3 regions of the Peribacillus sp. NPDC076916 genome follow, and region 3 is predicted to be linked to each of the others. Evidence: riboswitches for the same ligand, from Rfam matches in the RefSeq annotation. Region 3 holds a riboswitch; each other region holds the start of a gene.
The links. A riboswitch is a leader RNA that binds a small molecule or an ion and turns the genes downstream of it on or off. The one in region 3 is predicted to bind cyclic di-AMP.
Positions count from the first base shown of each region.

Region 1: another riboswitch for cyclic di-AMP. It lies ahead of ACQKFG_RS04140 (APC family permease); the one in region 3 lies ahead of ACQKFG_RS27060 (cation:dicarboxylate symporter family transporter).
Region 2: another riboswitch for cyclic di-AMP. It lies ahead of ACQKFG_RS20755 (TrkH family potassium uptake protein); the one in region 3 lies ahead of ACQKFG_RS27060 (cation:dicarboxylate symporter family transporter).

Region 1 covers NZ_JBNNIU010000001.1:829,025-833,892, reverse strand. Annotated here, with positions in the region: gene ACQKFG_RS04155 (glycosyltransferase family 2 protein) at 1-819, shown strand, start outside; gene ACQKFG_RS04150 (GtrA family protein) at 779-1,234, shown strand; gene ACQKFG_RS04145 (hypothetical protein) at 1,240-1,392, shown strand; cyclic di-AMP (ydaO/yuaA leader) riboswitch at 1,586-1,730, shown strand; gene ACQKFG_RS04140 (APC family permease) at 1,869-3,695, shown strand; gene ACQKFG_RS04135 (helix-turn-helix domain-containing protein) at 4,567-4,868, shown strand, end outside.
Region 2 covers NZ_JBNNIU010000008.1:138,346-143,213, forward strand. Annotated here, with positions in the region: gene ACQKFG_RS20745 (STAS domain-containing protein) at 1-25, shown strand, start outside; gene ACQKFG_RS20750 (potassium channel family protein) at 167-823, opposite strand; gene ACQKFG_RS20755 (TrkH family potassium uptake protein) at 847-2,178, opposite strand; cyclic di-AMP (ydaO/yuaA leader) riboswitch at 2,353-2,495, opposite strand; gene ACQKFG_RS20760 (hypothetical protein) at 2,828-3,019, shown strand; gene ACQKFG_RS20765 (TetR/AcrR family transcriptional regulator) at 3,240-3,839, opposite strand; gene ACQKFG_RS20770 (ABC transporter ATP-binding protein) at 3,958-4,683, shown strand; gene ACQKFG_RS20775 (ABC transporter permease) at 4,680-4,868, shown strand, end outside.
Region 3 covers NZ_JBNNIU010000022.1:5,863-10,730, forward strand. Annotated here, with positions in the region: gene ACQKFG_RS27050 (hypothetical protein) at 11-673, shown strand; gene ACQKFG_RS27055 (efflux RND transporter periplasmic adaptor subunit) at 688-1,950, shown strand; cyclic di-AMP (ydaO/yuaA leader) riboswitch at 2,146-2,292, shown strand; gene ACQKFG_RS27060 (cation:dicarboxylate symporter family transporter) at 2,465-3,724, shown strand; gene ACQKFG_RS27065 (hypothetical protein) at 4,163-4,868, shown strand, end outside.

The sequences.
Region 1 (4,868 bases), on a different contig from region 3:
TTTGTTCGTGGGCTAAAGCTTTCCCGGAATGCAGGACATCAAAATGCACTTCTGGCAGGATTGTTTACAGCTAAAGAAGCCTCGGATTGTGTGATCTCCATTGATGCAGATTTACAAGATGATATTCAAGTCATCCCTGAATTCATCCGGAAATTCAATGAAGGGTGTGAAATTGTATACGGTGTCCGCCAGAAAAGGGACCTTGATTCATTTTTTAAACGAACATCTGCAACTGGTTTTTATAAAATGATGAACAAGATGGGGGTTAACCTTGTCTATAATCATGCGGATTTCCGGCTAATGAGTAAAAGGGCGATCGCGGAGTTGGAACGTTTTGATGAAACGAATCTTTTTTTACGGGGAATCGTACCGCTCATTGGGTTTAAGACGGACTCTGTTTATTATGATCGAAAAGAAAGATTGGCTGGGGAAACGAAATATCCATTTAAGAAGATGGTTGCTTTTGCGCTTGATGGCATTACTTCCTTTTCAGTTACACCGATTCGGCTTGTTTTATGGCTAGGATGTCTTTCGTTTTTCATTAGCTTACTCTTTGGGTCTTACTTTTTATGGTTAAAGTTTTATGGGCAGACCGAGACTGGATGGACTTCATTAATCACCTCCATATGGTTGATCGGTGGCTTACAGCTGATTGCAGTCGGCTTGATTGGGGAATATATCGGTAAAATCTATAATGAATCCAAACGCCGGCCTAAATATATAGTTGATCTGGACCTATTTAATCCGCTCGATTTAAAAAAACGGGAGCAACTAGACAATGAACGGAACAGTATTGAAAAACTATCTAAAACACACTAACTCCTTTATCCGCTTTTTATTGGTTGGGATAGTCAATACAGCGCTTGGACTTTCCCTCATGCTTTTTCTCATGAATGTTCTTGAATTATCTTACTGGGTCTCCACCTTTATCGGTAATGGTACGGGAGCTGTAACGAGTTTTCTTTTGAACAGGACTTTTACCTTTAAAAGTGATATAGAATGGCGAAGGGGAGTTGCACGTTTCTTTTGCGTCATCCTGATCTGTTATTCCGCCGCATATTCTTTAGGCCAAGCTATTGCCGAATCAATGGAAGGATCCGTTCATTTACCCATACAACAAAATGTGGCTGTGATGATAGGAGCCATTTTTTACACAGTTCTCAACTATATTGGCCAGAAATACTTTGTCTTTAAAAAAAGCAATTTAAGACCAATTCAAGAAGGCAGGAACTAATTAGGATGGAGCAGTGGGATAATGCCCCCGGTTGGATGGGAATTAAAGTGGAATCGAAAGCGAAAATCAATGCAAGTATAACGACTCAAGCTGGGGGCAGATCTGTTTCACTTCATCCTTCACACTCTCCAAGTGGCAATCATTTATTCCTTTTCTGACCATCTTTTGTTCATTCACTCCTTGTTTTTTTTCTTTTTGGACGCTCCATTCCTCCCTTCGAACCATGTGTTTGCATGACTTATGTAATATACGTCAAGAATAAAACCTCGCATACAAAAAATAATTATATTTCCGAGCAAAATTTTCATTTACTTTTCCATTTCACGGGAGTATGATAATCAACAGTTTCATATTTCTAAATCGCTTAAACCTTATGGTGCGGGGGACCCGGTATTGGGATTGTTACGACAATCCAAGGGGTGAATCCTTTCAAGGTAGGGCTACTCTTAGGTCCGAATCCGACAGCTAACCTCGTAAGCGTTATATGAGAAGGAAGGTGGAGCTTGTTAGACAAAAAAATTGATGTCTACAGGTCTATTTAGTTATGACTTGTAGGCATTTTTCTATTTCTTCTTGTATTTTGCTACAGCAGGGTAGCATAAAATTATAAATTTAATATGGTGGTGAATACTTGATGTTATCTTCTATAAAGAGATTCTTGATTGGGAGACCTTTAAAATCAAATGCACTTGGTGAACAAAAGCTTAACAAAACAAAGGCTTTGGCGATATTATCTTCTGATGCTTTGTCTTCGGTTGCTTATGGACCTGAGCAAATATTGATCGTTCTGATCACTGTCGGTGCTGCAGCATTCTGGTATTCCCTCCCTATCGCAATCGGAGTATTGATCCTGTTAACCGCCTTGATCTTGTCCTATAGACAGATCATTTTCGCTTATCCGCATGGCGGGGGGGCATATGTGGTTTCAAAAAATAATTTGGGAGTCAATCCAGGGCTGATAGCTGGAGGATCCTTATTGGTGGATTATATATTAACTGTGGCTGTTAGTGTTTCTGCAGGTACGGATGCAATCACGTCCGCTTTTCCCGGCCTGCATTCATATAATGTCATCATAGCCATCATTTTCGTCATTCTGCTTACAATCCTGAACTTGCGGGGGGTTACGGAGTCGGCCTCTGTTTTGGCCTATCCGGTGTACCTATTCGTTTTAGCATTGTTCATCTTGATTGGTGTCGGGATTTACAAGATTTTGACAGGGGGAGTTTCACCTGAATTGCACACGCCCATCGGGACTCCGGTAGCGGGCATCAGTTTATTCATACTGCTAAGGGCATTTGCGTCAGGAAGCTCCGCATTGACAGGAGTCGAAGCTATTTCCAATGCAATCCCGAACTTTAAAGATCCGGCCCCGAATAATGCGGCGAAAACTTTAATAGCGATGGGTTCCTTATTAGCTGTATTATTTTCGGGAATCGTATTCTTAGCCTATTCTTTAAGCATTGTCCCTAGCGCAGAGGTAACGGTCGTCTCCCAGGTTGCTGAAGAGATCTTTGGACGGAATTTCATGTATTTCTTCATTCAAGGTACGACTGCTTTGATCTTGATACTTGCGGCCAATACTGGCTATTCGGCCTTCCCTCTGCTTGCGGTAAATCTAGCGAAGGATAAATTCATACCGAGGGCGTTTACGATCAGAGGGGACCGGTTAGGGTATTCCAATGGAATAATCATACTGGGACTTGCCTCGATCATCTTAATAGTCTCATTTGAAGGACATACAGAAAATCTCATTCCGCTTTATGCTGTAGGGGTATTCATTCCATTTACTCTGTCCCAGACCGGGATGATTGTTAAATGGATCCGCGAAAAGCCAAAAGGCTGGATGTTGAAATTAACCATTAATTCAATTGGTGCCATTATTAGCTTTATCGTCACGATGATATTCTTCTTGACCAAGTTTACTCAGGTTTGGCCTGTTTTGATTTTTATACCTATTATCCTGTTAGTTTTTCATCGAATCAGAAAGCATTATGAAGCAGTTGGTGACCAACTAAGGATTACAACATGTGAGCCGATCTTGCCAATTGAAGGAAATATCATTATCGTACCTGTGGCCGGGATAACTCATGTGGTCGAGAACTCTTTAAATTATGCAAAATCTCTTTCAGCGCATCAAGTCATTGCCGTTTATGTTGCTTTTGAAAGAGAAGATGAAAAGAAATTCGAAGAAAAATGGAAAAAGTGGCAGCCGGATGTCCGACTGGTTACACTGAATTCTTATTACAGAAGTATCATTCAGCCATTAACAAAATTCGTGGATACGGTTGAACATAAGGCGAGTGAATCCAATTATAAAGTTACGGTGATCATCCCCCAATTCATTCCGAAGAAGGGCTGGCACAATATTCTTCATAACCAATCAAGTTTACTGATCCGTGCCTACTTACTTTATAGAAGGAATGTGGTTGTTACGACTGTGCCATATCATTTGAAGAAGTAAGTTCCAGTATCTAAGAAATATAGAAGCCCAGACTGCAGGCAAACTTGAACTGCCTCGTAAATGTTAGACACCAAACTAACATTTACGGGGTGTTTTTTTTTATGGCTTGTACAATTTGGGGCGTTTATTTCAGCTCCTTTCCGCAGCCGGTCCTGAAGCCCTCTCGGCTTTGCGCCTTCGTGGGTCTCCCTTATGGACGCGCTTTTCCCGCAGGAGTCTTGCACACCCACTCCAATCAACTTGGTTATAGCATTTAGTTAGAAACCAAATCTGGGGATTTGAAGGTGTTGCTTCGGGGCAGTTGGTTCCTTCATTTGATGAAAGAGTCGTTTTCCGAACTCCTTATGTCTACTAACTGATAGGAAGCCTAAATATGGTTTTCTTTTTTTTATAATCTTATAAATAAAAAGACAGTCCCTACAGATGCTTTTCTTCAACTAACTCCCCCGGTAGTTGAAGAAAAACATTAATTAAAAACTCATTAAATCCACAATAACGATTATTGCTAATGAAACCCATACAAGAAAAAGGATTGCAGTAAGATGAGGGAATAGGCATAATGATTTAAATTTTTTCAGTCAAAAGGATTTTGGAAATACTTGTCGAAAATTTATAAAAACAACGCTCATGTTGATAATATCCAGGCATGGGAAGAATGATGAACGGCTCTCCGGAAACGCGAAGAAATGTGGATGACCTTCTCGGCTGTACTCAAGGCAAACGATTACTTTAATAAATCCCTAATTGCAAGCCAGGCTTAGTGAAAGCATGAAAGTCATTGTATCAATGTTGCGAAATTATCACTGCTTGCAAAAGTTTCAAAGGTAAAGGGACTGGGTGACAATGCAATATAAAAGGAGCGTGATGGTAGTTGAACATCATTCAGAATTTCAATACCTTCGACTATTTTCCATTCCAGCCGGAATTTGAGATTCTATCGGATTACTATATAGAATATAAACAAAGAAATTCTGACCATTCAACTACATTATTCTATCAATTTAAAATCAATCGGGATTTAATGAATCCAATGTCCGTCATTCCCGATGGGTGCATCGACATATTATTTTATTGCGATCCCGATAGCCCCTCCGCAGATGTATGCGGGAGTGTCCTCAAGTACAAAACGATAAACTTTCAGGCTAATTGTGAATATTTCGGTGTGAGGTTTTT
Region 2 (4,868 bases), on a different contig from region 3:
CCAGGCAATCAGTACGATGAAATAATACATACATATCCAGGGAATGGAATGCTCGTTATAAACTTCATCGAGAAGACCTCCATATGGGGGTCTTCTGGCATGTATAAGTGATGCTGCATTCAAACTAGATACAGGGCCCAAAAAGCAAAAGCCGGAACCTGTTGGATTATTCAATATTGGCAAAGACGGCTAGATCTTTTTTATTGCCAACCACTAAAAGCATATCATTTTCATGGATATCCTGATCTGGTGAGGGGGCTATGATGATTTCTCCATTACTCACTATGGCAATGACGCTGATATTATATTTTGCCCGTAGATCAAGCTCCCTGAGGCTTTTTCCCTTCATGCTCATGGGCAGGATGATTTCCTCGATATTGTATTCTTTAGAGAGCTCTATATAGTTCAGCATGTTAGGGGACAGGAGCTGATTCGCGACCCGTTCCCCCATATCCCTCTCAGGATAGATGACCCAGTCAGCTCCGACTTTAGTGAGCACCTGACCGTGATTTTTATTAAGTGCTTTGGCAATGACCTTATCGACCCCAAGCTCTTTTAAAAGCAAGGTAGTTAAAATGCTCGATTGCATGTCATTTCCGATGGCTACGATGACACAATCGAAATTACGGATTCCGATTGACTTCAAAGTCTCTTCTTCCGTCGTATCCGCCATGATCGCATGGGTAACGCTCAGTTCCGCATTTTCTACTCTTTCCTCGTTGACATCAACACCCAATACCTCTTGGCCAGCCGTATATAATCTATGGGCCACACTGGTTCCGAACCTGCCTAAACCGATCACGGCATATTGTCGTTTTCCCATCTTTTACACTCCTTCATTTATGTTTAACCAATCATGATTTTCCCTTTTGGACGTCGGAACGGATCTGGTTTGCGCCTCATAGCGATGGCAAAGGCCAAAGTCAAAGGACCCACACGGCCTGCAAACATCGTGAAAATGATGAGCATCCGGCCAACCGGTGATAATTCGGGGGTCAACCCCATTGAAAGTCCCACGGTGGCGAATGCTGAAGTGGCTTCAAACAAAATCATCAAGAAATCAGTTCCGCTTTCAGTGATGGTCAGCAATATGGAGATGATTGAAACCATGAATACGCCAATGAATGTAACGGATAATGCTTTAAAGATCGTTTCACTCACAATGCGGTGACGGAATAATACCACATCACCCTTTCCTTTAATCTGTGACCAAACCGTTCCGACAAGCGTTGCTAATGTGGTTGTTTTAATTCCGCCGCCAGTCGATCCGGGCGAAGCCCCGACGAACATCAAGAAAATGATGAGCAGTAATGTAGGCTGAGTTAAATCAGGGATATTCAACGTATTGGATCCTGCCGTCCTAGGTGTAACCGATTGAAATAATGAGGACAGCGTTTTACCCATGAAAGATAAAGGCTGCAATGTCTTGGCATTACCAAACTCGAATAAAAAGATTAAAATTGCGCCGACAATCGTAAGTGCCAAGCTAGTCGTCAGAACAACCTTCGTATGTATGGATAAACGATGGGTATCACGGTATTCGTATAGTTCATTCATCACGATAAAACCTATTCCGCCAAACGTGATGAGGAAGACGACCGTAAGGGTTACGAATGGATCCGATACATAAGGGGTCAAACTCTTGAATTCCCCCATTAAATCAAAGCCGGCATTATTGAAATTCGATATGGAATGAAAAACCCCGTAATAGATTGCCTTTCCGATTGGCATGTCAAAAGAAAAGCGAATCGATAAAATAAGGGCACCCATGCCCTCAATGATGGCCGTGAAAATTAAAAGCCGTTTTACTAACCTGACTACACCTGCCATGGATAGATTATTTAATGACTCCTGCAAGAGTAACCTGCCTTTTAAAGAAATCTTTTTGCCTAAAAGGAAAAAGAAAAATGTCGCAAATGACATGAACCCTAAACCGCCTATCTGAATCAGTGTTAAGATGACCAACTCACCAAAAGTGGTGAAGGTCGATCCCGTATCCACTACGACCAATCCTGTTACACATGTAGCGGAAGTTGCGGTGAATAAAGCATCCAGAAAAGGAAGACCAATGCCATTTTCAGTGGAAATCGGCAGGGTTAATAAATAGGCCCCAATAAGTATCAGGATGGCAAAGCCGAGTACAAGTATTTTTGGCGGATCCAATAAACTTTTTGTCATTCTCAAATAAATCATCCCTACCTATAAAAAAATTGTGTAAAACTGTATGATGCTTTAATCATCAATCTGCTTTCAGAATCTTTTTAAAGGCATAATAAAAAGACCAGCAAAAACTTCGAACAGTTATTTTGCCACAAAAAGCGTGAAAAAAACTCCCGAAATAGGCGGTCTTATGACCTCCCTCGCTTTAGCCGACGAAGTTAGCTGACGGGTAGGATGGCGAAAGAGCTGATCTCATCCCTTCTGCAAGGCAGAATTAACCCCAATTGATTGGGTCCTCCGTACTCAATTCCCTTGAGTTTAGGCCGAAATGCATTAAATTGATAAACGTATTCTACTCCCATCATTTATCAGTTGTAAACCCCTAAATCGTAAAAAAATATTTCTTTAACAAGACTGAAAATTTACGTTTCATTTACATTGAAAAAACGTATTGACAAATATTAGTTAGCACATTATGATAGGTTCGATTAATCCAATTATGATAACCAGCTCGAGGTACTTTATTCAATACATTCAAGCGAACAAGCTATTGCCAATCAAAATTTCTAATATATATATTTTTATGTTTCTTTTGTAAATGATAAAGGAAAAAGCATTGCATTCGTATTTAAAGATTCAAGACATTTTACTAAAAAGGCGGGCAATTATGGAGAAAACGTTCAATAGATATGTTATTAATGCTACAGGCAAGGGTGGCCAGACATATTTAACACAATGCCAGGATAAAGATGCACTAAGGAAATGGATAGCCGATCATGAGGATCAAATCATCATGGATGAGTTAAGGATAACGGATAAGAAAAAGAATCCGTTTTTAAAATTGTTTTCCCTAAGGTAAATCAACTAAAATCCCAACATCATTAGCGGTATTATTCAATTATGAAATCCCTGTGTACTATCCGGGAACGCTGAGCGAAAAATCCATATCTTGTTTTGCTTTTAAACTCATTTATTTAAAAATGAGTTTTTTTGCGTTGGGAATGTAGAGGTGAAAGCGAAGAAAAAAGATGTAATCCGATTTTAAGGCATGTTGATGGAACATGCCTTTGATGATTCGTTCATTGTATGAATGTGCGCAATTGGCTGATGAAGTTCAAGATTTGAAAATGGATTTTCGCCATTTCTTCCGCCGTTTGCTCTTCACAATTCTCCAGCCACTCCTGTATCACCCCTAAAATCGCCGATGTCAGGAAGGCGTGCATATACATGCGGAACGCTTCATTTTTAGCTGCTGGGTGCTGGCTGATCAAACGATCCAATAGTACTTCACCGAATACGCGCTTTATTTTTTTGGCAAAAGAAGGATCGCCCTGATCACCTAGAATGGCCCTCAAAGCGTGGGCATGTTCACTGATGAATTGAAAAATCTCTATGAAGGGCGTGTAAAGCTGCTGTTGATGAAGAGCCCTGAAAGCCTCTTCCGGCAAAATGGCAGTAATGCGGGTTTGAAGTTCATTTAACAATTCCTGCTGTAAGTGCTCCATCAATTCATATTTATCTGTGTAATGCAAATAGAATGTGCCCCGATTAATGTTGGCGCGCTCTGCAATTTTCTTCACTGATACATGTGAGAACCCCTCTGTTTCAACGAGTGCAATAAAATGATGTTGTATCTGCATCTTCGTCTTTTGTACCATATCCTCATGAATCGATGCCATGTAATGTCTCCTTCACTGAACATTTTTCCAAATGTGTTGATTGTATTAGAACAAATGCTGCCTTAGAATGATGATACACTCAACACTGTGTTAATTAAAGAGGGAGGATGTGTGTACATTGAAAAATGCGATTTCCATTGAAGGGATTGCCAAAGGTTTTCATCATAAAAAGGTCATTCAGCCATTGAGCCTGAGTATTGAAAAAAACGGGATTTTTGGCTTGCTAGGTCCATCCGGATGCGGAAAGACGACCTTGATTAAAATGATTGTCGGATTGATTAAGCCCGATGCGGGTAAAGTCACGGTTCTGGATCATGAAGTGCCAAATCGAGCGCTGTTAATGGATGTCGGCTATATGGCACAGTCCGATGCTTTATATACAGAATTGACCGGAGCTGAAAATCTCGAATTTTTTGCGAAGCTATACCGTTTTTCGAAAAAGGAACGAAGGGAACGCATTCGATATGCAGCTGAAATCGTACAGTTGACGAGCGATTTGAATGTTCGGGTTGCGCATTATTCCGGGGGAATGAAACGCCGTCTGTCACTGGCGGCGGCACTCATCCAAAATCCGGAGATTCTCATTTTGGATGAACCGACAGTAGGAATAGACCCTTTGCTGAAACAATCGATTTGGCAGGAACTTGAGCGTTTAAGAAACGAAGATCATAAGACGATCATCATCACGACGCATGTGATGGATGAAGCGGAACGATGCGATAAACTGGCGATGCTGCGTGAAGGTGAAATCATCGCGGCAGGAACCCCGGCAGCTTTAAAAACACAATTTGCCGCGGAAACGCTTGATGATGTTTTTTTAAGGATTGGAGGTGGCCTAAAATGAGAATGGCCTCTCTAGTTACTCGAATTACCCAGCAGCTGCGCCGGGATCGAAGGACACTCGCTTTATTTTTCCTGGCTCCATTGCTCATTTTAACGCTCATGTATTTTATTTTCGATACAGAAGCAAGTGTTTTGAAGCTCGTTGTTACAGGCAGTGATGAAACCGTGGTCAAAGCATTGAAACAA
Region 3 (4,868 bases):
AGGACCACATATGGTGTACCAGGTCGGATTGTTAAAGGGCATTTTAGAGCCTAATCGGAGTCGTTATCAGCTGCAAAATGCAGAGGCAGTCACAAAGCTTGGATTGAAATTACTATTTTTATATTTTCTTAGTCTAACAGTTTTTGCGATCGGGGGATATTTTGGCATTGGTTCAGAATCATTTTCCAAAGAAGTCACGACGATGAGTGCCAATGAATTCGAAGCAGCAAAGTTGCTGATTTTGAGCGGCAATATAGTAACAGGCATACTCACCCCTTCCATATACATATTTTTAGCAGCTCTATTCTTTTGGATCGTCACTGATATCCCATATATAAAATTAGTCATCGTTCAAATGATTCTTTTTGGTTTGCAATTAATGGAAAAAACATTACTAGTTCCTCTATTTGTTTTAATGGATATAGGCAGCGATGCCAATCCTTTTTCATTTGGGATCATCAGTCAGTATTTTCTCAGAAGTGATTATTTCATTCACTTTTTCAGCGAAATCACCATTTTTCAATTTCTTATTATTGCTCTGCAATATTTTTATTTAAAGGAATTTTCAGACCGAAATAATTATTTGGTCCTTTTAATGATTGTTCTATTCTATCTGGCCACATGGTTTGTTAAAGCCTTTTTAGCATACATCCAAGTAGGCGTATTTGTATAAGGCGGGTGAAAAGAATGAGCGGAAAATGGAAAATAGCAGCGGTCTCGATTGCATCGATAGTCTTAATAGCCGTTAACATATACCTTCTTGAAAAAAAAGAAAGCAAAGTGGAACGAACTATTTTCGTTGAAAATTGGACAAAGGTAAAAAAGGATACAATTAGGGATACTATTGAAACAAATGGGGTAATTAAACCTGTAGAAGTGTATGATATCTATTTTGATACCAAGAAAAATGATTTTAAGAAATTCCTTGTAAAAGAAGGCGATGCGATTACGGCTGGATCTTCATTGTTTGAGTATGAGACGACCGAACTTGATGCGCTAAAAGCGGATTTAGAAGCGGAAAAAACGGCAGCTGAGGGAGAAATTGCTGGGATTGAAGAATACATAGGCAAGTTGAGGTCATATCAAGGGTCCCTGACCAGTGATTCTGGAATAGCGGCCATTGATGAATCGGTGGAAAAAAACTTGAGTAGTGATTTAACCACAAACTCGACGGATCTTATTAAAAGTAACATTGAGCAAGAAATGTACAAGCAGGAACTGGAAAGAAACAGTTTGGATGAAAAAGTGAAAATGCTTGACGCCAAATTGAGTTCAATTGAGGAGCAGTCCAATGCTATCGTGACAACGAGCGAGGCTGATGGTGTAGTTAAAAATATCAATAAAAACCTGAAAAATCCCATCATATCCATTGTTTCTACAAATATGGCAATTGAAGGGCAATTCTCCGAAGAGGAAATGAAAAAGGCTGAAGTGGGCATGACTATAAAAGCAAGTTCCTCTGATTCAAAAAAGGCATTGAAAGGAACGATAGGCCGTATCCATTCCTATCCAGCTGAAGAGCCGTCGTTAAAAAAAGATAACAGATTTCCATTTCAGGCTTTAATCGAACCGGAAGGCGAAGTAACGGAACCTTTGTTAGTGGGATCCAAAGTGGATCTTACTGTAATAACCAATGAGAAAGCCGGTGTACCCTCCGTACCTATAGAGGCGGTGAATTACCGAAAAAATCCTTATATTTACAAATTGACAAAAAAAGGATATGTAGATAAACATTACATTACAAAAGGTCTTAAAGCGGAAGGAAAGCAAGAAATAATAAAGGGACCGTCTGTAGGTGACGTCATCCTGCTGAAGCCGGATGTGGCAGTGAAGAACCACTCTAATTTTATTACTCCGATTCAATTTGAAAAAGTGAAAGTTCCGACTTATAAAAAATTCACCTCTAGGGAAAAAGTAAGATATCTGTTACTTGGCATTTTGGAAAAATAACCGTTCCTTTAACAAAAGAGGTGATGTAAAATTATTCATTAATTATATCAATATAACTTATTGATCAAAAATTGGGATAGTAATTATAGATATAATAGCGATTAATACAGAATATTCAGACATATTTAAAGATTTTTTATAAACGGATGCGATTAAATATTTACAGATTATCATTTTTAGTATAATATTTTATTATAAGTTAACTCGCTTAATCTTATTCCAAGAACGGGGGACCCATTTTTGTGGATTTTATCCGCTAGGGGTGAATTCAGAAATGAAAGGGCTTTGTGTTTCCAATTCCTAACCCGACAGCTAACCTCGTCAGCGTCTTTAAGGGAACATGTGTGAATATTCACGCCAATAAGAAATCGACACATGAAGTGTCTTTTTTTTCGGCGTAAAGACAGAGTTTTTCAAAAAAAGAAAAATTACTTTCTTTTATTAGTATCTTGTTTCCCTTACCGAGACAAAAATGTTTTTGCATCAAAGACTTTATGGAAGGTGAGGAAAGTAAATGAAGAAATTCAAACTAAGTTTAGCTAGCCAAATTTTTATTGGTTTAATTCTAGGGATTATCGTTGGTGCCATTTTTTATGGTAGTGAGACGGCCCAAAACTTTTTACAACCATTCGGAGACATTTTCCTACGAATGATTAAAATGATTGTAGTGCCAATCATCGTTTCAAGCCTTATCGTTGCAGTTGCTGGTGTAGGTGATTTGAAAGCTGTAGGTAAACTTGGAGCTAAATCAATATCATACTTTGTTGTGGTAACGATGATTGCGATTGTTGTTGGTTTAATATCAGCGAATATCATCCAGCCTGGTGCTGGTGTGAATATGGACAAGCTAGAACAAACTGATATTTCTACCTATGTTGATACAGCCGAAACTAAGCAGCATGAATCGTTCGTGGATACAATCGTTCACATTGTGCCATCCAATCCAGTTAAAGCCATGGTAGAAGGCGATATGCTAGCGATCATTTTCTTCTCCGTGTTGTTTGGACTTAGTATCGCGGCCATCGGTGAAAAGGGTAAACCAGTATTCCGTTTCTTCCAAGGTGTAGCTGAAGGAATGTTCTACCTAACTAACATGGTCATGAAATTTGCTCCTATCGGTGTATTTGCACTAATCGGTGTGACTATTTCCAAATTCGGTTTGGAATCTTTAATTCCGTTAGGAAAGTTAGCGCTTTCTGTTTACGGAACAATGATTTTCTTTGTAATAGTCATTCTTGGTCTTATTGCGAAATTTGTCGGATTCAATATCTTTACGTTGATTAAACTTCTAAAAGAAGAATTGATTCTTGCTTTCTCTACTGCAAGTTCAGAAGCGGTTCTTCCGAAAATCATGGAAAAAATGGAGAAAGCGGGATGTCCGAAACATATTGCTACATTTGTAATTCCGACTGGATACTCCTTTAACCTTGATGGTTCTACATTATACCAAGCGTTAGCAGCTATCTTCATCGCTCAAATGTACGGCATCGACTTAAGCGCATATGAGCAAATTACGCTAATGCTAGTGTTAATGATCACGTCCAAAGGGATTGCTGGTGTACCAGGTGTATCTTTCGTAGTTCTTTTAGCGACATTGGGAACTGTCGGTATTCCTATTGAAGGTCTAGCATTTATTGCTGGTATCGACCGTATTCTTGATATGGGACGTACAGTAGTAAACGTTATCGGTAATTCACTTGCAGCAATCGTCATCTCTAAATGGGAAGGTCAATTCAACCCTCCTTCCAAAAAAGAATTAGAGCAAGTTTCTTAATATAAAAATCCAGAGTGACATTTCACTCTGGATTTTTTTTTTTTTTGAAATAAAATACTCTTTCTCTTCTATATTTTGGAACCCTTTTTTATATAGTGCGAGTGTGGTTCTTCCTGTACCGCATCCGATATCAAGGATTGCATCAACCTGATATAAATATTTTTCAAAAGGAAAATTTCTCTGATTGCCATAGACCTGATCTTTTAGTTGCATCAATGGAAGCGGCATCATGCAAAGGATGAATGACAAAAGCTTTTTTAACTTTACCCAAAATCAATTCCTCCGATTCGGAATTTTTCACTAAAATATGGATTTTGTGCATCGTGTTATGTACATGATGCTGATGATGATTAATGTTGGGTGGTATATAACTTATGTGAAAACCCAAAAGTTTGATAAAATAACATTATTGATTGAGAGCTCGGAGGAGGTCAGGTTATGAAGAATGATAGCAATGATATCTTATATATGTATATGCAGGCTTCCGAACGGTTTGTCCTTTTTAATGGACTCAATTTTCGTGAATTCGTCTATTCGCTGCCATATACCTTGGATTCGATCTTATTATTGAAACATCAATTCGATGGTGGGGAATACAATTTGAATGTCCTGCTAGAGAGCGCTTCATCTCAGGATATTGCAAAGCTCGTTAAAGAAAATGTTCGGGCATATGGAGATTTCTGTTGGGTCGATTTTGAAGAGGCGGAAGGGCTGGATGAATTGGATGGAAGGGAAATAGCGGAACTTTTATATTTAGGACACGCTAAAACCCATCTGAGTCCCCCGTTTTTCCGTAAATTGAATAATCAATTTGTGTACCTTGCCCAGGATGATGGTTGGTTCAATAAAATTTATTTTCGTTCTCTTTCGACATATTATATGATGTTAGGAAGCTTGATTCCGCTAAAGCTGGAGCCATTAAAAGTAGAGAGGACATGGCTTGGAATCAGAAAGAAAAAAGAGCTGACGGCGATTCCTGCAGAAATCATTTCTTCCTTGGCTCATATTCTGGGAGAGGGGCTCGCTTTTTCCTTTCGGGATGTTAAGTATACAAGAACGAAAATTGAGATACCTGCATGGGTCGTAGGGGATTATTTAAACATGGATGAGATGCATGACGACTTTTCGGATAGAGTTATTTATG